Regions from separate parts of the Neobacillus sp. BF23-41 genome, predicted to be linked through region 1. Evidence: riboswitches for the same ligand, from Rfam matches in the RefSeq annotation. Region 1 holds a riboswitch; each other region holds the start of a gene.
The links. Region 1 has a riboswitch for glycine ahead of glyA (serine hydroxymethyltransferase). Riboswitches for the same ligand answer to the same signal wherever they lie in the genome.

Region 1 (10,064 bases):
TCCTTTAGCTTGTTCATGGCTTCATTTGTCATTTTTATCATAGTTGGACCTCTCTCCCCTTATTTTAAGTGATTAAGCATTCACTTTTGCTGCATTAACCTGTTCGTCTGCATGATAAGAAGAGCGAACCAGCGGACCTGCTTCGCAATGACTAAAGCCTTTTGACATGGCAATCATCTTTAGTTCTTCAAACTCTTGTGGACTCCAATATTTTTGGACTTTAAGATGATGTTTGGTTGGTTGCAAATATTGACCGATTGTCATAATATCTACATTGTTTGCACGAAGATCGTCCATCGTTTCTATAATTTCTTCTTTTGTTTCTCCTAGACCAATCATAATGCTTGATTTTGTTGGAATAGTAGCATTCATTTCTTTTGCTCGTCTCAAAAACTCAAGGGAACGTTCGTAAGTTGCCCGTGAACGAATTCTAGGTGATAAACGTTTCACTGTCTCAATATTGTGATTTAAAATGGCTGGCCTGGCATCCATTAATGTTTTTAAGTTGTCATATTCACCCTTCATATCGGACGGGAGGACTTCAATGCTACAGAATGGATTGCGACGTCTTACTGCCCGTACCGTTTCAGCAAATACCCCGGCTCCTCCATCTTTTAAATCATCACGAGCAACCGCTGTAATCACGACATGCTTTAAGCCCATCTGCTCCACTGATTCAGCAACACGTTCTGGCTCTTCCCAATCAAGCTCTGTCGGCAGCCCTGTTTGAACCGCACAGAATCGGCAGGCACGCGTGCATACACTTCCTAAAATCATAAAGGTTGCGGTTTTACGTTCAGCCCAGCATTCATGAATGTTTGGGCATTTCGCTTCTTCACAGACCGTATGTAGCTTTTTTTCACGCATCATTTTTTTTAGGCCAGTATATTGTTCATTCGTATTTAATTTTATTTTTAGCCATTCCGGTTTGCGAACATAATCAATAGACATATCTTCCACTCCTATGAACAGTCATGAAGTTTTTGGTTTATATTAAACCACCGAGAATGACATCGTGAGAAAATTTATTTTCTTCTTTATCTTCATTCTCAGTGGTTCATGTTTACCCATTCGTTTAAGACATTACGGTTTCTCTTTTTACTGTTTCTTCTTTTGTATAACGTAAGATTGGTGTTCTAGCTGCCTGTACTTCATCCAATCGGCCAATAACCGTAGTATGTGGTGCGTCTAATACGACACCTGGATTTTCTTCCACTTCTCTTGCAATTTGAATCATGACATCCGCAAAAGCATCTAGTGTTTCTTTTGTCTCTGTTTCTGTCGGTTCAATCATCAAACATTCCTCTACATTTAGTGGGAAGTAGATGGTAGGTGGATGGTAGCCAAAATCAAGCAGACGTTTGGCCATATCAAGTGTTCTTACACCAAGCTTTTTCTGTCTTGTTCCAGATAACACAAATTCATGCTTACAAATTTGTGAATACGGTGCCTCAAAATACGGCTCAAGTTTTTTGCGCAGATAATTCGCATGAAGTACTGCACTTTCCGACACTTGACGTAACCCCTCAGGTCCCATTGTACGAATATAGGTGTACGCACGTAATAGAATACCGAAGTTTCCATAATATCCTTTCACTCGACCGATCGATAGCGGTTGGTTCGAGTCTAGCACATATACCTCATTCACTTTCTCAACACGCGGTACTGGTAAAAACGGAATCAGTTTCTCTTTCACACCGACTGGACCTGCACCTGGGCCGCCGCCGCCATGAGGTGTAGTAAATGTTTTATGAAGATTTAAGTGCACAATGTCAAAGCCCATTTGTCCCGGAGTTGATTTCCCTAAGATGGCATTAGCATTGGCTCCATCATAGTATAATAAGCCGCCTGCTTCGTGAACAACCTTGGAGATTTCTACGATTTCTTTTTCAAACAGGCCGAGAGTATTAGGATTTGTTAACATCAGTGCGGCTGTATGATCATTTACATGCTTCTTTAATTCTTCGATGTCGACTAACCCATGCTCATTGGATGGAATCGTTATCGTTTCAAAACCGGCAACCGATGCACTTGCAGGGTTTGTTCCGTGTGCAGAGTCTGGTACAAGGACTTTCGTTCTTACCTCTCCTTTTTGCTTATGGTAGGCTTTGACCATCATTAACCCTGTCCACTCACCCTGTGCTCCTGCTGAAGGCTGTAATGTCACTGCATCCATTCCTGTGATGACAGCTAACTCTTCCTGTAATTCATATAAGACCTCTAGTGCGCCTTGTACTGTTTCCGTTGGCTGGTATGGATGAATGCGGCTAAACCCTTCCAAACGTGCTACATCTTCATTAATTTTCGGATTGTACTTCATCGTACAGGAACCAAGTGGATAGAAGCCATTATCGATCCCATGGTTTTTATTCGAAAGCGCTGTGTAATGGCGAACAAGCTGCAACTCTGATACTTCCGGGAGTTCTGCTGGCAGGTCACGAATCAAATGCTTGGGAAGTTTATCATTTAGATCAACAGGATCAACGTCACTTTCCGGAAGGCTTGATCCAACACGTCCTTGACGACTGATTTCAAAAATTAGGTCATTATATTCAACCATTAACAACTGCCTCCAATACCTCGATAAATTGGTCAATCTCTTCTTTTGTCCTCTGCTCTGTTACTGCTAGCAGCATTTGATTTTCTAAACCGTAATCCGTTCCTAAATCAAACCCACCGATGATACCTGCCTCAAGAAGTTTGGCATTGACTTCCTTTACCGGACGAGGAAGCTTGACAACAAATTCATTAAAGAATGGCGCTTTATTCATAATGGTAAAGCCTTTTTTATTTAAAGATTTTGCCATGTAATCGGCTTTTTCAAAGTTTAATTGGGCCATATGACGAATTCCTTGCTTTCCAAGTGCACTCATGCAAACCGCAGAAGCAAGTGCATTTAATGCTTGGTTTGAACAAATATTAGATGATGCTTTATCACGGCGAATATGTTGTTCGCGTGCTTGCAGGGTTAATACAAATCCGCGTTGTCCTTTTTCATCTTTCGTTTGCCCGACAATTCGTCCTGGGATTTTTCGCATGAATTTCTTACTTACCGTAAAATAACCGCAATGTGGGCCGCCGAAGGACATCGGAATTCCTAATGGTTGCATATCCCCAATCACAATGTCTGCTCCAAGTTTACCAGGAGCCTGCAAGAGTGCCAGTGCCAATGGATTGGCGCTTACAACTAAAAGCGCTCCTTTTGTATCCGCGATATTCTTAATTTCTGCTAGATCCTCAATGGAACCGAAAAAGTTAGGGTATTGAACAATAACAGCAGCAGTGTTTTTATCTATTTGTCCTTGCAGCTTCACTAAGCTTGTCTCATCATCAGTAAGATTGACGTATTCAACTATATAACCTTGGCCATCTGCCACCGTATTTAAGATGGCACGTGATTCAGGATGAACTGCCTTTGACACAAGTACTTTGGAACGTCGTGTTGATGTAACAGCAAGTGATGCAGCTTCCGCAAGAGATGTAAAGCCATCGTACATCGAAGAATTGGCGACATCCATTCCTGTCAGCTCACAAACCATGGTTTGGAATTCAAAAATCGCCTGTAATTCACCTTGGCTGATTTCCGGTTGGTATGGTGTATAGGCGGTGTAAAATTCGGACCGTGAAATCATATGATTGACCACACTTGGAATATAGTGATCATAAGTTCCTGCACCAAGAAAGGTTGGGTAATGATTAGCATTTTTATTTTTGGAAGCAAGTTGATTCATTTTTTTCAAAAGGAGCGGCTCAGGCACTGCCTCTGGAATAGGCAGCTCACCGTTTAGTTGAATTTCAGCTGGAATATCTTCAAATAACTCATCTATCGAAGAAATATTTAAAAAAGCAAGCATTTCCTCTTGATCCTGTTTCGTATCAGGGAGGTATCGATAAGTGGAAGTCATTTTATTCCTCTCCTTCATTAATAAATGCTTGGTACGCATCTTCATTTAAAAGTGATTCCAATTCATCAGGATTGGACATTTCCACTTCTACTAACCAACCTGCTTCAAATGGATGTTCGTTAATCGTCTCAGGAGCATCTCCTAACTCTTCGTTTACAGTAACAACCGTACCTGATACAGGAGAGTATAGGTCAGAAACTGCTTTTACTGATTCGATGGTACCCATTGAATCATTCGCTGTTACTTCATCATCCACTTCTAAGGTTTCAACAAAGACAATATCTCCTAATTGCTTTTGTGCAAAATCAGAGATTCCAATACGTACCCGATTTCCGTCTAATTGTAATACCCACTCATGTTCTTTGCTATATAGTAAATTTGCTGTCGCTTTAGTCATTGTTTCTCTTCCTTCCGATTGTAAATTCAAGTTTGATCCTTCAGATCTTGATTTCATGTAAGTTTACGTAATAGTCGGCCTGCCTATCATCTTTATACAAGTTAACCAGAGAACTCTATCACTCTATTAACTCTTTTTATAGAAAGGTGTTTTAACAACAACGGCATCAATCTGCTTATTTCGGATTTCCACTTTTAATGGTGTCCCCACTTCTGCATGTTCTGCGGATATTAGTGCAAGGCCTATGCTTTTCTTTAAAGATGGTGATTGGGTTCCCGATGTAACAACACCAATTGCCTCTCCACCTTCCGAAACTACTTGATAACCGTGGCGTGGAATCCCCCGGCCTGTTACCTCAATTCCTACTAATCTTCGTTTTAATCCGGCCTCTTTTTGTGCTAATAGTGCGGATTTACCGATAAAATCACTTTCTTTTTTCGTTTTTACGGCAAAGCCGATTCCTGCTTCAAGAGGACTAATATCACTTAATAACTCTTGACCATAAAGTGCAAGACGTGCTTCTAAACGAAGCGTGTCACGTGCACCGAGGCCACATGGCTTTAAGCCATCCTCCCTTCCTACTTCTAAAAGCTTTACCCAAAGTGCTTCGACTTGTTCAGCGGCTAAATAAAGCTCAAAACCATCTTCTCCTGTATAACCTGTACGAGATACGAGCACATCTGTAATTCCGTCCAGGTTGACATGTTGAGCAAATTTAAATGAGCCAATTTCTGATAGATCTGTTTCCGTTAACTTTTGTAAAACACCTTCAGCCTTTGGACCTTGGATGGCAAGCTGAGCTACTGTCTTCGAAATATTTTGGAGCGTCACATCTCCTTTTACATGCTGCTTCATCCATTCATAATCTTTCTCAATGTTTGAGGCATTAATGACGAGTAAATATTTTTCATCTGCTAATTTGTACACTAATAAATCATCGACTGTCCCGCCGTCTGGATAGCACATTGCTGTATACTGCGCTTGATCGATACTAAGCTTTGTTACATCGTTAGTGACAAGGTAGTTAATGTAACTCTCTGCATCTTTGCCTTCAACAAGCACTTCACCCATATGTGAGACATCAAAAAGACCTGCTTTTGATCGAACCGCCTCATGCTCATCTAAAATGCTGGAAAACTGTACTGGCAATGCCCAGCCTCCAAAATCAATGACCTTCGCACCTGATTTTCCATAAACTTCAAAAAGCGGTGTTTGCTTTAATGCTGTTTCTGTCCCCATTGATAGACCCCCTACCTAAGATTTCCGACAAAATAGTCGTTCCTTTACCTGTTTACCTGTTTCTGTTATTGCTAGACCTCCAAGCGCAGTTTCCCTAAGTGTCCGAGGCATATCTTTTCCGACCCTATACATCGCTTCAATCACTTCATCACACGGAATGCGGCTTTCAATCCCCGCAAGAGACATATCAGCCGCTGAAAATGCGATGGAGGTTCCAATCACATTTCGCTTTATGCAAGGCACTTCAACAAGACCCGCGACTGGATCACAAACTAAACCCAAGAGTGACTTCATGGCAATGGCCGTCGCATTTACTGCTTGCTGTGGCGTGCCCCCTTTTAACTCAACGATTGTTCCTGCTGCCATGGCTGTTGCGGATCCTACCTCTGCTTGGCAGCCTCCAGCCGCCCCCGAAATGAACGAACGGTTTGCAATGACAAACCCAAGCATACTTGCCGTAAACAATCCCATGACTAAATCTTTATAGGGTGTGCCATCATTTTTATGAAGCGAAAACAATATTCCCGGCAAAATACCGGCTGCTCCTGCAGTTGGCGTGGCCACAATAACCCCCATCCGTGCATTGCTTTCTGAAGTTGCCAATGAAAAGCTCATTGCATTGCTTACATATTTTCCTGAAAGCGATTTACCTTCATGTACATAATCATACATTTTCACGGCATCCCCGCCAGAAATTCCACTCGGTGCAGTCGAAGCATCTTTTATACCGCTATCAACGGCCTCTTTCATTTTGATCAATCGCTCTTCCATCATGCTAATAATGGTTTCTTTGTCTCTTCCTGATTTTTCTGTTTCCATCATCAACATGATTTCACCAATGGTTTTTTGTTCTCTTTCACAAGCTTCAATCAGCTCTTTCATCGACCGAATCTCCATCATATTGCCTCCACAAGTACTTTCTCTCTTGGTTGATAATAACTAGCAAGGGCTGAAAAGTCATCGCCTGCGCTTAAACGAATATCTACCTTCGCCTCGTTAATCATAAAGATCTTGGATAAGCCCCCACCAAGTGATGCACCGCCAACCTTTACAACACGATCACCGTGTTTCACTGTCACGATTGTTGTATTTGGATGGTCATAATGGTCACAGATATCTCCAAATTCGAAATGGTACTGCATGCCAACCTCTTTTGCCCACTCCAATGAATGTTTAATGCGTATATCATCGGTATCCATCCCAATCAATCCGCCAAGAAGTGCTTTATCTGTTCCATGTCCTTGATAGGTTTCAGCAAAGGAATCATAAAATACAATCTTGGCCTCTTGTGGACAATCTCCTAACAGTTCATAAATAAATTTCCCGATAGATACGACACCTGCTGTATGAGAACTCGACGGTCCCACCATAATAGGGCCTATAATGTCAAAACAACTCTGAAATTCCATCCTCATACCCCCTCTTATACTGTGATTGCCTGTTGAAATAACGGATAGACTCCACAAATTGCTTTGGTTGTTTCTTTTGCTTTTTCAAGAACGGCTTTGTCCCCATTGCTCTTCAAAACAGATGCGATTACTTCCCCGATTTTCACCATTTCATCCTGTTTCATACCTCGAGTCGTTAAAGCCGCCGTCCCCATGCGAATACCACTCGTAACAAAAGGCTTTTGTGGATCAAATGGAATGGTATTTTTATTTACAGTAATGCCAGCTTCTTCTAATAATTTTTCTGCTTCTTTTCCAGTTAAATTCCACGGACGTAAATCTAAAAGGACGATATGATTATCCGTTCCACCAGAAACAAGGGCTGCACCTTCATTTTTTAATGTTTTGCCTAGTGTGTCGGCATTTAGAATGATTTGTTTCGCATATTCCTTAAAGCTTGGCTGCAATGCTTCATTGAATGCAACCGCCTTAGCTGCAATAATATGCATTAACGGGCCGCCTTGAATCCCTGGGAACACCGATTTATTAATGGCTTTTATCATCTCATCATCATTTGTTAAAATAATGCCGCCGCGCGGTCCTCGCAACGTTTTATGCGTAGTGCTCGTTACAACATCTGCGTATGGAACCGGCGATGGATGAAGACCTGCTGCAACAAGTCCTGCAATATGCGCCATATCTACCATGAATTTTGCGCCAACTTGATCTGCAATTTGTCTAAACCGTGCAAAATCAATCGTTCTAGTGTAAGCACTTGTACCAGCAATGATCAATTTCGGTTTTTCTTTTTTCGCGATCGCTTCCAGTTCATCATAATCAATCAATTGAGTATCTTCTCTCACACCATAGGACACTACCTCAAACCATTTTCCTGAAACACTGACAGGACTTCCGTGCGTTAAGTGCCCGCCATGAGAGAGGTTCATCCCCATCACTTTATCACCAGGTTGAAGCAGTGCGAAAAATACAGCAAAATTTGCTTGTGCACCTGAGTGAGGCTGAACATTGGCATATCTAGCACCAAACAACTGAGTTAGTCGGTCAATTGCAATTTGTTCTGCCACATCGACAAATTCACATCCGCCATAGTAACGCTTCCCTGGATAGCCTTCTGCATATTTGTTCGTCATCACACTTCCCATTGCTTCTAAAACATCTGAGCTTACGAAGTTTTCAGATGCGATCAACTCCAATGTTTGATGCTGACGATGTTGCTCTTTCCTAATTGCTTCAAAAATAGTTGAATCATTTTGTTGTAAACTCAAACCGTTTCCCCTCGATTCGTTGTATTAGCTACCTCTATCTGTGTTTAACCTCAGATTTTATCTGTTTATTCCCAAGATAAAGTCTGAAGCGAAACCATATTTTTTTGCACGCAAAAAAGGACAGAAAAGGGTAGCACATGGCTTTCTTCTACCCTTCTCTGTCCTTTTACCTGAGAGTTTAAGTTCGATTAAGAACCTTCCCCTTTGGTGGCGTAAACTGTCTACGCGCTCTCCAGAGTTGCGTCCAATTGTGGTTCCATCTACCTGAGAGATTTGTTCCAAGGGTCTTTTTGGAACTTGCTCCTTCGGTGGCGTGTAAACTTGCACTCTCCCACAACCATCTTCCGCATATTCATTTTTATTATTTTCAGAATAATAGTTAATGGAATCTAAGTCAAGCTTTTTTGAAAGCGGAAACAATAATTATTAATAAATGTTATTTTTTTGGGTTGCCGCTTAATTTTCTGCTACTTTTTGTTGATTCTCCTGATCCGCATAATTCTCCTGATCCGCATAATCCGCCTTCTTTATCAACATCTTATAAATCGCAATCAGCATGATAAACCAGACAGGTGTTACAAACAAAGCAACACGAGTGTCTTCCGCAAGTGCTAGTACGACAAGGACGAACGCTAGGAAGACAAGGATTAAGTAATTGGAAAATGGATAAAGCGGCAATTTAAATTTGTTCACTTTCGCTAGATCTGGTCTGGTTTTGCGGTATTTCAAATGGCTGACGACAGTAATACCCCAAATAAAGATGAAACATACTGTAGAAATACTTGTAATCAGCGTAAATACTCCTTCTGGCATTACATAGTTCAACACAACGGCAATTAAAATAACAACAGTGGAGAAGAACAATGCATTGGAAGGTACTTGACGAGAAGTAAGTTTTGCAAATGGTACTGGTGCATTTTTATCTCTGGCAAGTGAGTATACCATCCGGCTTGTACTGAAAATGGCGCTGTTACATGCCGAGGCTGCAGAGGTTAGAACGACAAAATTGACGATACCAGCAGCTGCAGCGATACCAACCGCCACGAATACTTGAACGAATGGGCTTTTCGCTGGATTGATGGCGTTCCACGGATAAATACTCATAATGACAATAAGGGCGCCAATGTAGAAAATTAATACCCGAATAGGAATATTATTGATGGCCTTTGGGATAACTTTTTCCGGGTCTTCTGTTTCACCTGCAGTAAGTCCTACAAGTTCAATGCCAACAAACGCAAACACGACCATCTGGAATGAGAGGATAAAGCCATTTATGCCATTTGGGAACATGCCGCCGTGGCTCCATAGATTTGTGAAACTGGATGCGCCTGAATTTGTGGAAAAGCCTTTAATAATCATGAAAATTCCGATAACAATTAATGCAAGAATCGCAATAACTTTAATTAATGCGAACCAGAATTCCATTTCGCCAAAAAGCTTTACAGTTGCAAGGTTCATGATTAGCAAAACGACTAATGCAATTAATCCTGGCATCCACTGTGGTACATTTGGAAACCAAAACTGAGTATAGAGACCAACTGCTGTTAAATCGGCCATTGCAATTGAAATCCAGCAAAACCAGTAGGTCCAGCCTGTAATAAATGCTGCCATATTACCTAAATAGTCTCTTACAAAGTCAACAAAAGAATGGTATTTCAAATTAGATAAAAGCAGTTCACCAAGGGCGCGCATGATTAAAAAGCAAATGACCCCTGTAATCAAGTAAGCAAATAAAATCGATGGTCCTGCTAAATGAATTGATTTTCCTGCTCCAAGAAATAATCCTGTTCCGATAGCACCCCCAATAGCGATAAGTTGAACGTGCCTGTTTTTTAAACCTCTTGACAAT
Region 2 (10,064 bases), on a different contig from region 1:
ATCTTTCTCCTCTTGAGTGCATTCAATTGGAATGGTTTCCACATGCCTTTTCGTCCACTCAATGCCTGTATCTGCCCGCCTGTTCCGAATCATAACCTTGTTTACTAATTCTTTTAAATGCTCATCATCATTTAATGAACGTGCATCTCGTTTGTATTTTTCAAAGAATGTCGTTTCGCTGCCTAAATGTCCTGGTTTTAATAATGAAACCAGATTAAAAATTTCCTCGATACGGTTCTGAATGGGTGTTGCCGTCAATAGTAAACAAAATTTCTTTTTCAGATTTTGGACAAATTCGTAGTTTTTTGTTTTGTTATTTTTAAGTTTATGGGCTTCATCAATGATAATAAGGTCATAGTCCTGTTTAAAAATTATGTCTCGATGGGGATTTCGTTTAGCTGTATCAATTGACGAAACGACAACATCGCACTGTTCCCACACATAGCTCTTCCTTTGTGAAATGGCTGGAATGAAAAATTTGCTATTCAACTCCATCGACCATTGAGTAACTAACGATGCAGGGACAAGAATTAATACCTTTTTCACCAATCCGCGAATCATATATTCTTTTAGAATCAGCCCGGCCTCAATCGTTTTTCCGAGTCCTACTTCATCGGCAAGGATGGCTTTCCCATTCATGTTTTCAATTACTTGTTTAGCTGTTTCAAGCTGGTGAGGAAGTGGGGTTAGATTGGGTAAATGACTTGGTGCCAATAAACCTGTGAAATCTGGAATGACGAGCTGTTTTTCAACTCCAATTGCTAGTTTAAAAAGTTCCCAATTCCCCCATGGACCATCGTTTTCAATTCTATGTAAAAAATCATCCTTCCAGGAGGAATCAAATTCAATTTCGATCGACATGGTTCCAGCTCCTTTTTATTCAATTTCCAGCTATATGCTTTTCTAATAAAGTTATTGCTCAATGTATTATTTTAATGGTAGGATAATAATAGCTTTGAATGTTTTAAATATTTTAATAAGGTAATTTATTTTATAAGTATAATTAGTATGACCAATTTGGATAATATTATAATGCGAATGATAACAAGGGGAGAGACTACTTATGTAGCGCCGAAGGAGCAAGCAGAAATGTGAATCTCTCAGGCAAAAGAACTCTTGTAGGACGCAGCTCTGGAGAGCGCTGCTAGCTTTAAGCAGCCACCAAAGGGGAAAGCCTTTTTAGGTAAACTTTCAGGTGCAAGGACAGAGACCTTCTTACGTTTCATAGGAGGTTTCTGTCCTTTTTTATATTATCCATTGAATAATTTGCGCCAAAGATTGAAGGAGGATTAAGAATGTCTGAATTAAAACGAACTCCACTTTTTGATGTGTATAAAGAATGGGGAGGAAAAACCATTGATTTTGGAGGTTGGGCACTGCCGGTCCAATTCTCTAGCATTAAAGAAGAGCATGAAGCTGTTCGCTCATGTGCAGGATTATTTGATGTTTCCCATATGGGTGAAGTAGAAGTAAAAGGCACTAATAGCTTAGCATTTTTACAAAAAATGATGACTAATGACATTTCAAAAGTAAAAAATGGAGGTGCCCAGTACACCGCCATGTGTTATGAAAATGGCGGTACTGTTGATGACCTGCTTGTATATAAGATTGAAGACAATCATTACCTTTTAGTAGTAAACGCATCAAATATTGAAAAAGATTACAAATGGCTTGAAGACCATTTAACTGGTGATGTCTCTTTAGAAAACTTATCGGAAAAAACAGCACAGCTGGCTATTCAGGGACCACTTGCGGAAAAAGTATTGCAAAAGCTTGCGGGAGATAATGATTTAAGCCAAATTGGCTTTTTCAAATTCCAACAAGATGTAATCCTAAATGGGAAAAAGGCACTTGTATCAAGAACTGGTTATACTGGTGAAGATGGCTTTGAAGTGTATTGCGATGCAAAAGATGTTGTGGACCTTTGGAGAGACATTTTAACTGCAGGTAAAGAAGATGGAGTAATCCCATGTGGATTAGGGTCACGCGACACACTTCGCTTTGAAGCAGTTTTAGCGCTTTATGGTCAAGAACTATCTCCAGAAATTTCACCACTTGAAGCTGGAATTGGCTTCGCTGTGAAATTAAACAAAGAAGATGACTTTATCGGGAAACAAGCGTTAATCCAACAAAAAGAAAAGGGCTTAACAAGAAAATTGGTTGGAATCGAAATGATTGATCGTGGGATTCCACGTCATGGCTACCCTGTATATAAAGGTGATCAGTTAATTGGTGAGGTTACAACTGGAACGCAATCACCCACCTTAAAGAGGAATATTGGTCTTGCCCTGATCAATGCAGAATTTGCGGGTCTTGAATCCGAAGTTGAAGTTGAAATTCGCGGCAAACGTTTAAAAGCTACTGTAGTTCCAACACCTTTTTATAAAAAAGAAAAGAAATAACAGAAGGGAGTTAGGTTTATGAAACATCGCTATTTACCTATGACTGAACAAGATAAGAAGACTATGCTTGAGGCAATTGGTGTTTCCTCTATTGATGAACTGTTTAGCGATATCCCTGAGAAAGTAAGATTTAAGGGTGAGTACAATATAAAAGCGGCAAAGTCTGAAACAGACTTAATGAAAGAGCTTTTTAAGATGGCTAGTCGGAACGCTGACCTGAAAAGAAACGTATCTTTTATAGGTGCAGGTGTTTATGACCATTACATGCCTGTAATTGTCGACCATGTTATTTCTAGATCAGAATTTTATACAGCTTATACACCTTATCAACCAGAAATTTCACAAGGTGAACTTCAAGCTATCTTTGAATTCCAAACCATGATTTGTGAGTTAACTGGAATGGATGTTGCCAACTCATCGATGTATGATGGCGGAACTGCTCTTGCTGAAGCAGCAATGCTTAGTGCAGGCCATACCAAACGAAAAACGATAGTCGTATCCAGTGCTGTACATCCAGAATCACGTGATGTTCTAAAAACTTATGCAAAGGGTCAGTACCTCAATGTGATTGAAGTGCCAGTCAAAGATGGTGTAACAGATCTTGACGCATTAAAAGGACTCGTTAATGAAGATGTTGCAGCCGTTATCGTCCAATATCCAAACTTCTTTGGGCGAGTCGAGCCGTTAAAAGAGCTTGAGGAAATCATTCATGCAAATAAGTCCATGTTTGTTGTTTCAAGTAACCCACTGTCCCTTGGGGTATTAACACCTCCAGGTAAATTTGGTGCTGACATCGTTATTGGTGATGCGCAGCCGTTTGGGATCCCAACTGCCTTTGGCGGACCGCACTGCGGATATTTTGCAGTCACTACTAAGTTAATGCGGAAAGTTCCAGGCCGTCTTGTTGGACAGACAACGGATGACCAAGGGCGCCGTGGTTTTGTCTTAACACTACAAGCGCGTGAACAGCATATCCGTCGTGATAAAGCGACATCAAATATTTGTTCCAATCAGGCATTAAATGCACTCGCTGCATCTGTAGCGATGACCGCTCTTGGTAAAAAAGGTGTCAGGGAAATGGCTGCGGCCAACTTGCAAAAAGCTCATTATGCGAAAAATGCTTTCAAGGAAGCCGGCTTTGAAGTTGTTTATGATGGCCATTCCTTCAATGAATTCGTTGTGAAATTAACTAAGCCTGTAAAAGAGATCAACCAAAACCTTTTACAAAAAGGAATAATTGGGGGCTATGATTTAGGGCGTGATTATTCAGAACTGGCTAACCATATGCTGATTGCTGTAACAGAACAAAGATCGAAGGAAGAAATTGATACTCTAGTGAAAGAATTGGGGGATTTCCATGCATAATCAAGACCAGGCACTCATTTTTGAACTTAGCACACCAGGCCGCATCGGCTACAGCCTGCCGGAAATGGATGTACCGGAACTAGATCTCAGCGGTCTCCTTCCTGATGGTTACCTTCGTACAGAAGAGCCTGAACTTCCTGAAGTTTCGGAGCTTGATATTATGCGCCACTACACTGCCCTTTCGAGGAGAAATCATGGCGTCGATTCAGGATTCTATCCACTAGGCTCGTGTACGATGAAATATAATCCGAAAATCAACGAAAATGTAGCGCGTTTTAACGGATTTGCACATGTCCATCCGCTACAAGATGAAAGCTCTGTTCAAGGTGCTCTTGAACTTTTATACGATTTGCAGGAGCATTTAATCGAAATAACAGGTATGGACGAAGTGACCTTGCAACCTGCCGCAGGGGCTCATGGGGAATGGACTGGATTAATGATGATCCGTGCTTATCATGAGGCTAACGGTGATATGAACCGTACAAAAGTAATCGTCCCTGATTCTGCTCATGGTACGAACCCAGCTTCTGCTACGATTGCTGGTCTAGAAACAATTACCGTTAAATCAAATGAACATGGTCTTGTCGACCTTGAAGATTTAAGAAGGGTTGTTGGGGAAGATACTGCTGCATTAATGTTAACCAACCCGAATACGCTTGGACTATTTGAAGAAAACATTCTTGAATTGGCTGAAATTGTCCATGAAGCAGGTGGTAAGCTTTATTATGATGGAGCAAACTTAAACGCCGTTCTTTCAAAAGCAAGACCTGGGGATATGGGATTTGATGTTGTTCACTTAAATCTTCATAAAACATTCACTGGCCCACATGGAGGCGGTGGTCCTGGTTCCGGTCCTGTCGGGGTGAAGGCAGACCTTATCCCGTTCTTACCAAAGCCGATTATCACAAAGCAAGGCGAAGAATATGTCCTTGATTATGACCGCCCGCAATCAATTGGCCGTGTGAAGCCATATTACGGAAACTTCGGGATCAATGTTCGTGCTTACACATACATTCGCTCGATGGGACCAGATGGCTTAAAAGCGGTAACAGAGTACGCTGTATTAAATGCGAACTACATGATGAGAAGGCTTGCTGAATATTATGATCTACCATTTGATAGACATTGTAAGCATGAATTTGTACTCAGTGGAAGACGTCAGAAAAAATTAGGCGTTCGTACATTGGATATTGCGAAACGTCTGCTTGATTTTGGTTACCACCCACCAACCATTTACTTCCCATTAAATGTGGAAGAGTGTATTATGATCGAACCAACTGAGACCGAATCAAAAGAGACACTGGATTCGTTCATCGATATTATGATCCAAATCGCTAAAGAAGTGGAAGAAAATCCAGAAATCGTTCAAGAAGCACCACATACAACAGTGGTCGGCCGGATGGACGAAACAAAAGCAGCCCGTAAACCAGTTTTGAAATACCAAGAAGCTTAATAAATGGAAAGGTCAGATTCGAAAAATAATCTGACCTTTATCTTGTGTAGCAGTTTTTGAAATTAAAAAAGGCTCCGAATCCGGAACCTTTATTGATTTCTTATTTCTTAGCTTTTACTTTACCTGACCATTTTTTGAACCCGCCTTGTAGCTGAGTAAGGTCTCGATAGCCTTTTCGGTGTAAGAATTGGGCTGCACGTCCACTCCGCATTCCACTCTGGCAATACAAATATACTGGCATATCAGACCGGATTTCTTTCATACGCATTTTCATTTGCGACATTGGGATATTACGTGCTCCTAAAATATGGCCGCCTTCGAATTCGTTTGCTTCACGAACATCTATTAGTTGTGCCTTTCTGTACCCCGCACGGAACTCTTCTTCTGTTACCGTTTTAACAATTCTTTTCTGATAGAAAAAGGTAAAAACGGAATAAATGATAACTGATACAATGATGATTAATAATGGATAAAGTGAACTCAATTTCTTTTTGCTCCTTTCAAGCTTTCCTGCACTAGTATTTATTATATAAGTCAATCCGATAAAGATAAAGATGAATGCAAAAAAATCTTTTGATATTGCCTAAATAATTATAGCAGAAACATCTTATTTTGAATCTATATCAGATTTTGGTAGACTTAAACAAGAGATAATTATAAAAAAATGAGGTTTTAGAATGAAAAAAGAAGTTTGGCGTTTTATTGATACTGGAAATAGTTCACCATCTTTTAATATGGCTTTAGATGAAGCGTTACTCGATTGGCATAGTGAAGGGAAATTTCCTCCAGTGATTCGATTCTATGGCTGGGATCCGGCAACGCTATCAGTAGGTTATTTTCAAAAAGTAGAGAAAGAAATTGATATGGAAGCAGTCAAGGCACACCAATTAGGTTTCGTAAGAAGACCTACAGGAGGACGCGGCGTTCTGCACGAGCATGAACTTACCTATAGTGTCATCGTTTCTGAAGAACATCCAGAAATGCCTAATTCTGTTACAGAGGCATACCGTGTAATTTCTGAAGGGATTTTAAAAGGTTTTCACCATTTAGGACTTGAGGCATATTTTGCTGTCCCAAAAACAGCAGAAGAACGGGATGCTTTGAAAAACCCTCGCTCTGCTGTATGCTTTGATGCTCCAAGCTGGTATGAGCTTGTGGTGGAAGGAAGGAAGGTTGCCGGCAGTGCACAAACGAGACAAAAGGGAGTGATTCTACAGCACGGCTCCATTCTATTAGATTTGGATGAAGATAAGCTATTTAGTTTATTTAAATATCCAAGTGAGAGAGTTAAGGAACGAATGAGAAAAGCATTTAAAGATAAAGCGGTTGCTATCAACAACATTAGTCCAAGAAGAATTTCACTTGAGGAAGCAAAGGAAGCTTTTTATAAAGGCTTTGCTGAGGGTCTAAATATTGAGCTTGAACCTTATCAATTAACCGAGGAAGAACTAGCTTATGTTGAAAAGATTGCAAAAGATCGCTATGAAAGTGATGAATGGAATTTTAAAAGATAATTTGAAACGGCGAATTCGCCGTCTTTTTTTGTTGCCTTATCGATTAATGTAAAGAAGCAACCTGCGAAATTTGTTGAATTTTCCTGTTTTATGACGAAAATCTATTAAAAGCTATTGATTACTTTTAAATCTATTATTTCTTAAGTTTGACAAAATAATTATAGTTTGCTTAACATACAATATATAGTGGTGTCGAAAATATTTTCGGTACTATATATTGATATTTAGTTGATTTATTCAGGTGGGCTATGATAACCTAAAAATACAAACCAACTAGATATAGCGTAAACCTGCTAGATTTAGCACAATAGGTGGATTTTTATTAAGAAGGAGTTGTTCTAATGTCTGTAGTTTTTAGACAAACAATGAATATTGATTTTGAAAGGTTGAATGAGGATATTCAATTATTCCCCCAGGTGCATCCAGTTACCCCAGATATGAAAATAACTCACAAGGGTGTTTCTCGTTTGGTCATGTTGGACCGCTATACCTTTAAAGATACTGCAAAAATAACTCTTACAAACGGCGACTTTGTTGTTTTAACTATTAAAGAAGATCCGAAATTTCCAGCTCGTGGTCTTGGTTACATTATGGAAATAGACTGGGAAAAGAAAAAGGCGAAAGTTTTAGTCGAAGAGGAATTCAGGGGAGTACTCGATGATCCTGAAGAAGCTAGTACTGGTGTGATAGTCAGATCCTTAGATGTAATTGAGAAGCCTTTGGAGCTCTTCTATGAGCAAATTGCGAAGCGTAATGCTACTGGTCTTGCTTCTGTAGAAAAGACGGAAGAGAAGCGAAGAGAATGGACTGAAAGGTTTTATCAAGAGCTTGTTAACATGAACTTCATTCCAGCAGGTCGCGTTCTTTACGGAGCTGGGGCAGATACTGATGTAACATACTTTAATTGCTATGTGATGCCGTTTGTTCCTGACTCTCGTGAAGGTATCTCTGATCATCGTAAGCAGGTAATGGAGATTATGAGCCGAGGCGGCGGTGTTGGAACAAATGGCTCGACGCTGAGACCGAGAAACACACTGGCTAGAGGCGTGAATGGTAAATCATCTGGATCGGTTTCATGGCTGGATGATATTGCGAAATTGACTCATTTGGTTGAGCAAGGCGGATCAAGACGTGGAGCTCAGATGATCATGTTGTCCGACTGGCATCCAGACATTATTGAATTTATTATTTCTAAGATGCAAAATCCTAGAATTTTACGATTCTTGATTGAAAATACAAATGATGAAACGATTAAAAAACTTGCTAAAGACAAGCTAAAGTTTACCCCTCTAACTTTAAGGGAAACTGCAATGTACCAAGGAATTGTAAATTATAAAAACATTCCTGGGTTCGGTGGATTTGATGAAAACATTATCGCAGATGCAGAAGAGAAATTATTAACTGGCGGTAATTATACTGTCCACAATTCAGAGTTCCTTACAGGTGCGAACATCTCTGTCTGTTTAACAAAGGAATTTATGGAAGCTGTAGAAACCGATAGTGACTATGAACTCCGCTTCCCGTATGTTGAACAATATGATCAAGAGGAAATGGAGATTTACAACCAAGAATGGCATAAAGTTGGTGACGTTCGCGAGTGGGAAAAACAAGGGCATAAAGTACGAGTGTACAAAAAGTTCAAAGCAAAAGAACTTTGGAACCTAATCAATATTTGCGCGACCTACTCAGCTGAACCGGGAATATTTTTTATCGATAACGCAAACGACATGACCAATGCAAAAGCATATGGACAACAAGTTGTTGCAACAAATCCATGTGGAGAGCAGCCTCTCGCACCATTTTCCGTCTGTAATCTTGCAGCTGTCAATCTCGCTGAGATGGCTGATAAGGACACAAAAACTGTTGATTTTGAAAAGCTTAAGAAAACAGTAGCTGTGGGTGTACGGATGCAGGATAATGTCATTAACGCAACTCCATACTTCCTGGAAGAAAATAAAAAACAGGCTCTTGGTGAAAGACGTGTGGGGCTTGGAGTCATGGGCTTACATGACATGCTGATTTATTGTGAAACGAAGTATGGATCACCAGAAGGAAACGAACTCGTTGATCAAGTATTTGAAATAATTGCAACCACTGCATACAGAACTTCAATTGAATTGGCAAAAGAAAAGGGAAGTTTTCCATTCTTAACTGGTGAAACAACAGCAGATACCAATCGATTACGACAAGCCTTCATTGATACAGGATTTATGAAAAAAATGCCCGAAGATGTCCGCCAATCTATTTTAGAAAGCGGAATTAGAAATTCGCATTTACTAACTGTGGCACCAACTGGATCCACAGGGACCATGGTTGGAGTTTCCACCGGACTTGAGCCTTATTTCTCATTCTCTTATTTCCGTAGTGGACGCCTCGGTAAATTTATCGAAGTTAAAGCGGATATTGTGAAAGAATACTTGGATCAGCACCCAGAAGCAGATGAAAACAATCTTCCGCACTGGTTTGTTACATCGATGGAGCTTTCAACTGAAGCCCATGCGGATGTTCAATGTGTCATCCAGCGTTGGATAGATAGTTCTATCAGTAAAACTGTCAACGCACCAAAAGGGTATAGCGTAGAGCAGGTCGAAAAAGTTTATCAGCGTTTGTACCGCGGCGGGGCAAAAGGTGGAACCGTTTATGTTGATGGTTCACGTGATTCTCAGGTACTAACACTAAAAGCTGAAGAAAACACCAATGAGCAATTATCAATTTTTAATGAAAAACCGAAGCAGCATGTGGTCCTTGTTGATACAATCAGTGAACTTCGCTCAACAAGTGTAACGATCGGCTCTGAAGTTGGTAACACTTGCCCAGTCTGCCGGACTGGAAAAGTAAAAGAAATGGGTGGCTGCAATACCTGTGCAAACTGCGGTGCTCAATTAAAATGTGGTTTATAATACGTATTTTTTAGAGGGGGAGAAAATCCCCCTTTTTTTGTATTATCAAGGTCAATATCCGTTCCTGAAAGTTACACTATACTGCATTAAATGATGCATATTTTGCTAGTTGAAGTAGAACGAAGTCGAAAATTGTAATATAACTGTAATCTACCTGTTACGTCCATGTTACTCTTTTTTTGTATATTATGAGTAACGAAGCACACAGGGGGATTAAACAATATGTTGAAAAAAATCATTGCAACCGTGGCTATGACAATTATTCTAAGTTCATTGTTTACCACTATGGGTGATAAAGCGGAGGCGGCCTATTACCATACAAAAGCAATCTCAGTAGCAAAAGCAAATCTTGGCGTTCCATATAGATGGGGTGGATTAACACCTAAAGGATTCGACTGCTCTGGTTTGGTTAAGTATTCTTACGGTAAGG
Region 3 (10,064 bases), on a different contig from region 1:
CGAGCATACCTAAATTGGTAATCGAAGAAATAAGACCTCCAGCAACCATGTCAATATGAAACTCTGCAATAATCATCGACATCGCAAAGGAGATAAACATGATATCCATGCCCTCTAATGTTAAACCTGCTACTGATGCAACTACTGTTTTTTTACGATAATCCATTTTTGTCGTTCTCCTTTCAAGCCTCACAGGACTTTGATTAAAAGATTATGGGCAAAAATAAAATGCCCTTTCATCCAAAGGACAAAAGGGCATTCATATACATAATTAGTATGATGAAGTTTACTTTTGCCTTTTTGGCCTCTCTGGACCAAATTAAAGGAATTTAATTTCATCTAATAGTAACACGATACATTTCATGTGACAATATTTTTATTATATTGCAAGAATTCTACTTTACGCAGATATTCTAATATTTTTTCCCTTTGTCCTTTTAAATGAATACACTATGAATAAAAGAATGAACCATAATGGTGTCATTAATAAAGCGACACGAGTTGATTCTGCAAATAGCATAATAATGAGAATAAATGCAAATAACGTGAGAACAAGATAATTAATAAATGGGGTAAATGGTGCTTTAAAAATCGACTTTTCATGTAAATCTGGGCGTGATTTCTTATATCGCAGATGACAAATTAAGATAATGCTCCAAACCCAAATAAAACAAATCGCACTAATCGTTGTCACGATACCAAAGGCTTGTTCTGGAATCAGCTTACTTAAAAGAGCTCCGACGGATAGAACAAGTGCAGATATAAATAATGCGTTACTCGGTACATGATTTTTATTTAATTTAGCAAAATTCGCGGGTCCCTGTTGATGATTACTTAAATTAAATAATATGCGGCTCGTTGAAAACAATCCACTGTTACAGGCAGACGCAGCAGATGTTAAGACGACAAAATTAATAATTCCTGCAGCAATCGGAATACCAACTAAACTAAACGTTTTTACAAAAGGACTGTTTGCTGCATTCAGTTGCGTCCATGGATTGATGCATAAAAGGATAATAAGGGCTCCCACATAGAAAAACAGTATTCTTAAAGGTATTTTATTTATTGCAGATGGGATATTTTTTTGTGGATTCGATGTTTCGGCTGCTGATACACCTACTAATTCAACACCTACAAATGCAAAGACAACCATTTGAAAAGAAAGTAAGAAACCTGACATTCCATTTGGGAAAAGACCACCATGGCTCCATAGATTTTTTACTGTAACCGTTCCTGAATCTGTTTGAAATCCAATAATTAACAAAATGACCCCTATGATGATTAAAGCAAGAATGGTGATCACTTTAATTAAAGCAAACCAAAACTCTAATTCTCCAAATAGCTTTACTGTTAATAAATTTAGTCCCAATAATAGAATTAAACAGACTATAGCAGGTACCCATTGTGGGATATCGAACCAATATTGTACATATACACCAACAGCAATAATATCAGCCATTGCTGTCATAATCCAACAAAACCAATACGTCCATCCAGTTACATAACCAGCCCACGGTCCAATATAATCCTCAGCGAAGTCCGTAAATGATTGATAGCCCTTATTTGATAAAAGAAGTTCTCCTAATGCCCTCATTACAAAAAAACATGCGATACCCACAATTAAGTAGGCAAAAATGATAGATGGACCTGCTAACTGAATGGCTTTCCCTGAACCTAGGAATAAACCTGTACCAATCGTACCTCCAATCGCAATCAGTTGTACGTGCCGATTTTTTAAATCTCTTTTTAATTCTTGTTGTGCCACTTCATTTGCCCCCTCATTTAGTAATAATTTCCTTTGTCCATTATGTGAAATTATGAACAATGAGTTAAACTCCGTAAAAAAAGAGATTGGAATTTCTCCAATCTCATCGGTCATAAGAATAACAAATAATATCCATTACTCTTTTGTTAGAATAACAAATAAAACTCGTACTCTTCTGTCCTTTTGCCTGAGATTGTGAACCCTTCGGCGCCGCAGATTTCCTGCGGTCTCTCCAGAAGCTGCTCCTGCTATAGTTTGATCCATAGCAATCATAGCTTGCTTAGTATTTAATTTATGTAGAAGAACAAATGGTTCAAAATCCCCCGCTAAAAAAGTTATGCATTAAAACATCTTATCTCACAAACTAAATTATTGTTAAATAATTTCTAATTTTAGTAGTATTCAATTACTTTGTCAATAATTAATTTCGGAAAATCTAGATTAATGGAGTAACAAAAAATGAACCCACTGCAAAGGATTGGGTTCATTTTTATCGTAATCCTTGATTCTGCATCTTTAATCTCCTAGTACCAAAAAATATTGAATATGATTTGCTGAGATGGGAGTAACCGCGATTATACGATAGCCGATACTTAGTAATTGCGACAAAGTTTCCGCACAATTGTGACGTGGAGGCTCAATCGGAGCATGGAAACTTTTATAAAGATTAATAAATTGATTATTATTTGTACAGTGAAGCAAGATCACATGTCTACCAGTCCATGCTTGACCGATCATTGGTTGTGGTTGTGTTTGTATTTCCCTTTTGATACTCATAATGAACACCCTCAAGTATTGATACAATAGAATATGGAAATAACCCTGTCCAATGTTCTTGGAAAATAAGGAAGTTTTTTTATATGATCCAGATATCTCCATAACAGCAAAAAGGGGTGTTTGCTTAAACTCCCCCTCACCTTTTATTAGTTATTATTTTTGGCAGTTTTGTGAACTCACTCCATACGTCGAGGTTTTGCAGGATTACAATTCGGTGAGTCAAGATTTGCCGATTCTGCTAATTTCATAAGATAATAACATTCTTCACGGTACATATGATCCGCCATTAGGGGGGCGAATGTTCCTAATGCTTGCTTACTTAGTCTGAGTTCTTCTATTTCATGTAGAAAATTTTGAAATAACTTTATTTCCAATTGGCTTTCTAAATTCATTCTTTCCAAAGCAGGAAACGAAGTTAAATTAGTTCTTAAATATCCTGCTAGTTCGACTGCTTTAAGGTAAAAGTCTTCAAAATTCTTCCTAAATGTATTACTTTTCTCTATGAGCTTCTTTTCAACACTATCTAAATTAGAGAAAATTGCCTCAGAATGACCCGAAGCATCTAATAACCATAAAAGATGATGATGTAGTTCATGGTAAACAGGTGGAACTTCCCCTGCTTTTAGGTGTATTAAAATTCTTAAGTATTCCTCTAATTCATTGACCATATGATTGATAAAGGTTGGCGAAAGGTGAATTTTTATTTTCCCAATCAGATGTTTTCTTAATAAGTCCAATTTAAATTCCCGTAATCTTATAACCTCTGTTTCAGCTTCGATTGTTAATGTCACTAAATCTGAGGAATTTGCACGATCCAGAAGCTTGTCAAAAACTCGAATAAAAGATGCTGCCTTTTCAATTTCCGCTTTTTGAACGGGTGCAAGGGCTTCGAAAATAAACCTTGAATGATCACCTAATATTTGGAGCCAAAAACGATGTTCAAATCTTGCTGTTCTCGCAAAGACATCATTCATGTTTATTCCTCCCAATAAGAAATACCCACACTATTTTGATGTTTATTCCTCTGATTTGCTACTTATGACCAATGACATACTGGTTTAAATTCCAAAAATTTCAATTTAATCTATTAATCTCCTTTCTTCATCACTATTATAGCCATTTCCTTCCATATAGTGCATTACCTATACTTCATTCAGAAAAATTCTAATAAAAAAAGGAATTCTCAGCGTTTTATAGAAGTGTTAAATTGGAGGTGTAGTGTTATGACGATAATATATTCACCTAGTAACGTACAGGAATTGCTTGGAATTGATGGCAATACATTACGGAAGTATGCCACTCTCTTGGAAGGACATGGGTATCAAGTTCAGCGTAATAACAGAGGACATAGAACCTATTTTGAAAAAGATGTTATCGCATTCCGTAAATTAATCGAATTCAGTAAGCAAGAAGGTATGACGATGGACCATTCAGCCGAAGCAGTGATGACATGGATCTCTGAAGAAAATAAAACGGTAACACTTTTGGAAGAAGTGCCGTTACAGACAACTAATGATGGCGATACTGAGCAGAATACTAACACTAATGAGTTATTGGATCGTATAGAACATTTGGAGCAAGTAAACTTAGATTTAATCAAACATTTGAAGGAGAAGGCAGTACGAGAAGCTCAGCTAGAAGAAAAGATTAATCTAATTTTGAAGTATGTTGAACGTATGGAGCAATTGGAAAAGGAACGAAGTAAAATGATTGAGGAAGAAACCAGAAAGCAAATCGCAGTCGCCGAGCAAAGGAAATGGTGGAAATGGTGGAAATGAGAAAAGCCGTGCTTAGAATGAACTGCCCCGTAAATGTTAGTTTAGTGTCTAACATTTACAGGGCAGTTCAGAATAGCATGGCCTTTTTTACAAACATAAGTCAAACAATGAAAATTTTTTTCTTTTATTAAAAGAAGTTAACAGTTCATTTAAAATGAGGAATATCGACAACTTTTTCAATATACCTTGTTTATAATGATTTAAGTATTGAAGTGTAAAAAATTGAGGAGGAAACTAATGGACGTTCTACTCTATATCGGTACGAATCTATTAGGTGCTCTTGCTATTGTGCACCTGATTACATTCACTTTTAATCTATTTTCTAAATAAAGTTCGAGAAATGGCCTTTTCAGCTACTTATTCTTTAATCTTTGCATTCTTTTAACCTTATATTGTTCAAAATCCCACTTCGATAAAAATTCTTTTGTAGAAGAATAGCCTGACATATAGAGAAAATCGATTTCAGCCGTATCCAATTCAAAATCAGTAGCGTTGATGTCACCAGTTGGAATTTGAATGGTACGTTCAATCGTCTCTTTATTCAAATGTAGTAGATCATGGGCTTGAATCATCGTTTTAAATATATTTTTAAAAAGGTGGAGGGGCGTTGGTATTACTGGATCTATGTTAACTTTATCTTTCACAAAACGGAAGCCGAACGTTGGAAACCGAGGGTTTTCCGTATCAAATATCCATATTGGAAAGTTACTAAGTAAACCACCATCTAAAATGTAGGACTTTTTACTGTCTTTTGATTTCCAAATAACCGGACGGAAGAAAAATGGGAGAGAGGCACTCATCATAACTGCGGTTGAAACCTTAAAATCAGCAGGAGTCATCCCATAACGATCCAAATCATCTGGCAAAACAAGCATTTGGCCATTCGTAACATCAGAAGCGATGATCTTCAATTTTTCCTCTGGAAGATCCGCAAATGTCTTAATTCCTTTTTCTATAAGAAGTGAATCCATCCAGATTTCCAAGTAATCGTTTTTATAAATTCCAAGATGAATCATTAGTTCTAATAAGGTACCAAAAATCGGAATTCGATTCAAGTACGATCTACCTCGTAGCTTTGAAAAATCTAGTTTGCTCAAATGATCTCTAATTTCATAGCTTTTGTAGCCGCTTGCCAAAAGAGCAGCGATTACAGCTCCTGCTGATGTTCCAGCTAATCTTTGCCATTCTACTTTTTCCTCTTCCATTGCTTGAATCGCTCCAATAAAAGCAATTCCCCTAGCCCCACCACCTTCAAAAACAGCATCCGCCTTCATTTTTTTCCACCTCACGAGTAATATATTTTAAACTGCTAAGATAGTTGATTAACGACGGAAAAGAAGTTTTCCTGACAAAACCCCATAAGTAAAAAAGATGATTACATATTGGTTAATTGGCCCTTTATTAAAGTTTTATCTAATTCACGTACTTTATCATATGACTGTAACAGTTGTTCCGGTACCAATGTTCTCCCGTATTCCCAAGCATTCGTTTCAATTTCAGATTTAAGCTTCTCTATTTCTTCATCTTCACCATACATTAGAATCCTAAGATCATGTTTGTTTTTTTTAAAATCCAAGTAATACCCAATCACATGATAAAGAATAATTCTAACAAAGTTTTCATCTATCTCTTTAATTCTAATTTTGTTGATATAACCGTTAACTTGTAGATAATTAAATTTTATAGTATTTGTCGATACGTTATAACTCATAGGTACAGTGAGATTATTGTTAAATTCATAGTCAATATTTAAATTATGCTTATCTAATGTATCATTTATGATCTTTTCAATGTTCCTTATATAAAGCATTTTACTATCACTCCCTTTTAAGAACTATTTCATCCAGTGGTATCATTATTTCCTTTTACATCCTACCTTTATATTGATAAATAGTATTCATATGGACATTAATATGCTGTAATTATATTTTTATAGTATCCCGATTACGAAAAAACTTCGAAAGCCATATTTACCATTTCTTTCTACCTCAGCTACTATTTTAATAGTAATATAGGACCTTTGTTAAAATAATTTTAATATATAGGATTTTCAACTTGTCTGTTGATTTGCGCTCCAGGCCAGTTAGCAGGGATAATCAATAAATAAAAATCGAGATTTTGGATCAGACAAAATGAAAAATTGCCGAGAAATGAACCTTTCTCGACAATCTGAGCAGATCAATTGGATCTGCTTTTTTATATGTCTTACATTCTGTAGGGAAAATTCATTCAAGATCATCATTTTTTTACTTTTATTGTCTCGGGTATGGCCTTCCAGTACATAGGGTCTTCTAAGCCGAGTCGCCAAATGCCGATTCCTTGTAAGTTATATTTTTCTACAAGGTTTAGTTTAGACTGCAGACTGTCACTATTCTCAAACCAAGCCTCGTGGATATGTTTTTTTTGATCTACATAATTGTAATGAGGTGTTTGCGTACGAGGGTCCCACAAAATTTCAGCTTTATATTTTGTTTTATGCTCCATTAACAGTGCATAGGAGCTATATAAAGCTTTATTAGCTGTTTTGTCCCAGTCCCATCCATAACCAGCGATACCGAGTAAAATTTTTGATTTTGGGACTCCTTTATTCAAAGCATAACGAATCGTTGCTTCTGTCCAATCAGCCGACGCCGTTGACCCGGGTGTTGTGTTTGCGTTGTGTTCATCGTAGGTCATAATCATTAATCGATCTGCAAATAGACCAAGTTTTGCGTAATCAAACCACGGTGACCAGGGATTAGCACGCGAATCACCTGTGTTTGCCGGGACGGAAACCGTCACTACTTTCCCATCACGATGCAGTGTATCAGACAATTTTTTAATCATTAGACTAAAAGAATCTCGGTCTGTCAAATACAAATTTTCCATGTCTATATTAATTCCGTCATAACTGAACTGATTTATTTCATTTCGTAAATTTTGAATGAAAACACTTCGGTTTTTATCGTTATCGAGTACATTACTCGCTACTTGCTTGCCCTTCTCCGTGGTTTCATAAAAGAGGTTGTGAACAACTAGATATACCTTCACCTGTTTTTCATGAGCGCTTAGAATAACCTTTTTCTTTTGAGCTGCTGTAACGGAATCTATCAGACTGCCTGGACGTTTATCATCAAGCTTGTACCAAAAGGGTGCAATGATGCTTATATTGTTGAATTGCGAGTTAAATGTAGGCTGAGAACCGGGAAAACTGCCTTCCTGTTCTGTGTAAAAGCCTAAAACTTCACGAGAGATTTTATTAGTATTATGTCCCTGAACTCTCTGGTCGTTCGTTTCTGAGTAACCTGGATGAAAATCCTGCATTTTCACTGGCGATGGCTTTTCGAGACTGTAAGTATTTTCTCGAACACTATTTAGACTACCATTTTTTCTTTGTGAATGACTGCAGGATGACATCATTAGTAAAAAGACCATGCCTAAAGAAATTATGGTGAATAACTGATAATAGTTCCGCGACACCTATTACACCTACTTCTCTAATTTGTTTATTTCTTAAGTTGATAAGAAAAGTTATAATTTATTCACGGCAAATTTTTAAGTCCTTCCTCATTGATTAAAATGCTGGGTGGGCTGGCCATGATTAATGTCCTAACTGACTCTTTGAAGATATGCTATTCAGCGCGTTTTAAAACAGGTGCTGTATTTTCATTTTTGATTACTATTTCTGGAATTTTGCTCTTCCATATCGGGGCACCTTTTTGGGGATTGGTAGGAGGAACCTTAGCTGAAAAAAACAGGTCAAACTCTTGGCCTGTTTTTACATGTTCTTATATTGTTATTTATTTATTGGAATAAAAGATTCTTATTTTTGAAACATTAGAAAGGAGAAATTTAATTTTAAACTGAAAGTAGGAAGGCAACAATGATATGTTTGAAAAAAGCAATCTGTTTGTCACTAGCAATTGTTTTGAGTTCTTTAACATTTACAACTGCATATGCAACAAATGGTACCACACAAGAGCCCCCAAATATTAGTTCATTAAAACATGATGAAGCCACGTCATATCGAATCAAGCAGCTTGAGGATATCTCAATGTACTATTATTGGCATGGTGGAGACATTAAGAAAGCTGAAACAGAAATATTTAAGGGTATTACCTTAAAGGGTAAATATGATGTTGTTGAAAATGCATTTATCCAAGCAACGTTACTGGATCCTTACAGCATTGATTTGAAATTTTCATTAGCATCTACACAAATTATTCAGAAAAAGCTTCCGGAAGCTTTTCTAACTTATAAACAAATATTAAATTTAGACCCGAATCATTTTAATACCAATCTAGTTTATGGGGTCTACTCTCGTATAAATGGAGACGAAAAAACGTATAATCGTTCCATTTCAAAGTTAATAAGAATCGATTCGAATAAAGCAAAGGAATACGTTCAAAAAATTAAGCGAACTGAAAATACGATGAAAGAAAAATTTAATGTTGATGTTCCAGCAAACCTGCCATCAAAAGATCATGCCATCGTCATATTGGGATACGCTCTTGGGGAAGATGCATCCATGAAACCACCACTCATTGAGCGATTAAAAGCCGGACTTGCGATTGCGAATAAATATCCAAACTCAAAAATCATAGTATCTGGCGGAGTTCCAAAACAAGGGATTACAGAAGCGGATGCCATGAGCAAGTGGCTCATTTCACAAGGAGTTGCAAAAGAAAGAATCATCCTTGAAAATAATTCTACAGATACAGTAGAAAATGGATTATTCTCAACTGCTATTCTTGAAAAAGAGAAATTAAAGGATGTTACTCTCGTCACCAGTGCCAGCCATATGAGAAGAGCTTTAAGTGTTTTTAAAGAAGCCAGTGACTTTTATGATAAAATGAATGGCAAAAAAACTGACAGAAATTTTACTAATATGGTCTATTTGGATTATCCTTCTCTTGCTGAAGCCCAAAAAGTACCTAATGATGAAAAGCTTGTGATTTATCGGGACCTTTTTAGAACCTCAGGAATCTGGCAATACCCTGGTCTACAAAGATAAGATTAAATCTAGGACTTCACTTCATCAACAACCATAAAAATATGTGGTAAATCATAATGATTGGTCAAAAACAGTTCATCTTAATGAGTTGTTTTTGGCCTTGATTCTAATTACACTTTCTTAATTACTAGAACAAACTGCCCAATACAAGTCATAAAAAAACCAAATGAGTTGGTTCGTAGTTTAAGCAAACCAAAACTTTAGGCGCATTGGTCAATTTTCACTTCATTTTTGATTTGTTTGAACTACGTCATCTGCAACTTCTTTATCATTGTCGCTTTTTTCATTCTGACTTTGTTTAACACTATCGTCAGCTACTTCCTTATCGTTATCTTGTTTTTGATGATCTTGGACTTCATTATCGTCATTTTGACCATTTTCGCCTTCCTGTTTATCTTGATCAGGGGTAATGTTAAACTTATGTAATTTTTTTGTTTGAACTTGAAATAAATAAACTTTTGATACTATACTTCCTTATACATAGAATCAAATTTTTGTATTCTCTTAGAAAAGGAGCAGTATCTTCTTGAAAGAAAACTAAGAAACAAATGAAGGGAAGAAGGAAAATCAATGAACGAACATATCATCGCCTTTATTTTAGGAATTGTAGAGGGATTTACAGAATTTTTGCCTGTATCATCTACAGGTCACTTGATTTTAGTGGGAAGCTTGTTAGGGTTTACAGGGCAAAAGGCAAATACCTTTGAAGTAATTATACAACTTGGCTCCATGCTTGCTATCTTAGTATTGT

Region 2: another riboswitch for glycine. It lies ahead of gcvT (glycine cleavage system aminomethyltransferase GcvT); the one in region 1 lies ahead of glyA (serine hydroxymethyltransferase).
Region 3: another riboswitch for glycine. It lies ahead of AB7942_RS20180 (amino acid permease); the one in region 1 lies ahead of glyA (serine hydroxymethyltransferase).

The regions. Positions count from the first base shown of each region.
Region 1 covers NZ_JBGBPR010000007.1:87,951-98,014, forward strand. Annotated here, with positions in the region: gene AB7942_RS13085 (iron-sulfur cluster biosynthesis family protein) at 1-41, opposite strand, end outside; gene lipA (lipoyl synthase) at 73-951, opposite strand; gene gcvPB (aminomethyl-transferring glycine dehydrogenase subunit GcvPB) at 1,076-2,560, opposite strand; gene gcvPA (aminomethyl-transferring glycine dehydrogenase subunit GcvPA) at 2,553-3,905, opposite strand; gene gcvH (glycine cleavage system protein GcvH) at 3,907-4,302, opposite strand; gene gcvT (glycine cleavage system aminomethyltransferase GcvT) at 4,429-5,541, opposite strand; gene sdaAA (L-serine ammonia-lyase, iron-sulfur-dependent, subunit alpha) at 5,557-6,438, opposite strand; gene AB7942_RS13120 (serine dehydratase beta chain) at 6,438-6,950, opposite strand; gene glyA (serine hydroxymethyltransferase) at 6,965-8,215, opposite strand; glycine riboswitch at 8,364-8,461, opposite strand; gene AB7942_RS13130 (amino acid permease) at 8,672-10,064, opposite strand, start outside.
Region 2 covers NZ_JBGBPR010000003.1:203,487-213,550, reverse strand. Annotated here, with positions in the region: gene AB7942_RS06860 (DEAD/DEAH box helicase) at 1-861, opposite strand, end outside; glycine riboswitch at 1,039-1,126, shown strand; glycine riboswitch at 1,130-1,209, shown strand; gene gcvT (glycine cleavage system aminomethyltransferase GcvT) at 1,296-2,402, shown strand; gene gcvPA (aminomethyl-transferring glycine dehydrogenase subunit GcvPA) at 2,421-3,767, shown strand; gene gcvPB (aminomethyl-transferring glycine dehydrogenase subunit GcvPB) at 3,760-5,220, shown strand; gene AB7942_RS06840 (rhodanese-like domain-containing protein) at 5,321-5,704, opposite strand; gene AB7942_RS06835 (lipoate--protein ligase family protein) at 5,898-6,734, shown strand; gene AB7942_RS06830 (vitamin B12-dependent ribonucleotide reductase) at 7,076-9,634, shown strand; gene AB7942_RS06825 (C40 family peptidase) at 9,857-10,064, shown strand, end outside.
Region 3 covers NZ_JBGBPR010000014.1:99,225-109,288, forward strand. Annotated here, with positions in the region: gene AB7942_RS20175 (MFS transporter) at 1-166, opposite strand, end outside; gene AB7942_RS20180 (amino acid permease) at 401-1,765, opposite strand; glycine riboswitch at 1,931-2,011, opposite strand; gene AB7942_RS20185 (hypothetical protein) at 2,282-2,542, opposite strand; gene AB7942_RS20190 (DUF2935 domain-containing protein) at 2,719-3,516, opposite strand; gene AB7942_RS20195 (hypothetical protein) at 3,766-4,320, shown strand; gene AB7942_RS20200 (patatin-like phospholipase family protein) at 4,674-5,594, opposite strand; gene AB7942_RS20205 (hypothetical protein) at 5,696-6,130, opposite strand; gene AB7942_RS20210 (glycosyl hydrolase family 18 protein) at 6,559-7,779, opposite strand; gene AB7942_RS20215 (benzoate/H(+) symporter BenE family transporter) at 7,870-8,115, shown strand; gene AB7942_RS20220 (ElyC/SanA/YdcF family protein) at 8,183-9,313, shown strand; gene bacA (undecaprenyl-diphosphate phosphatase) at 9,884-10,064, shown strand, end outside.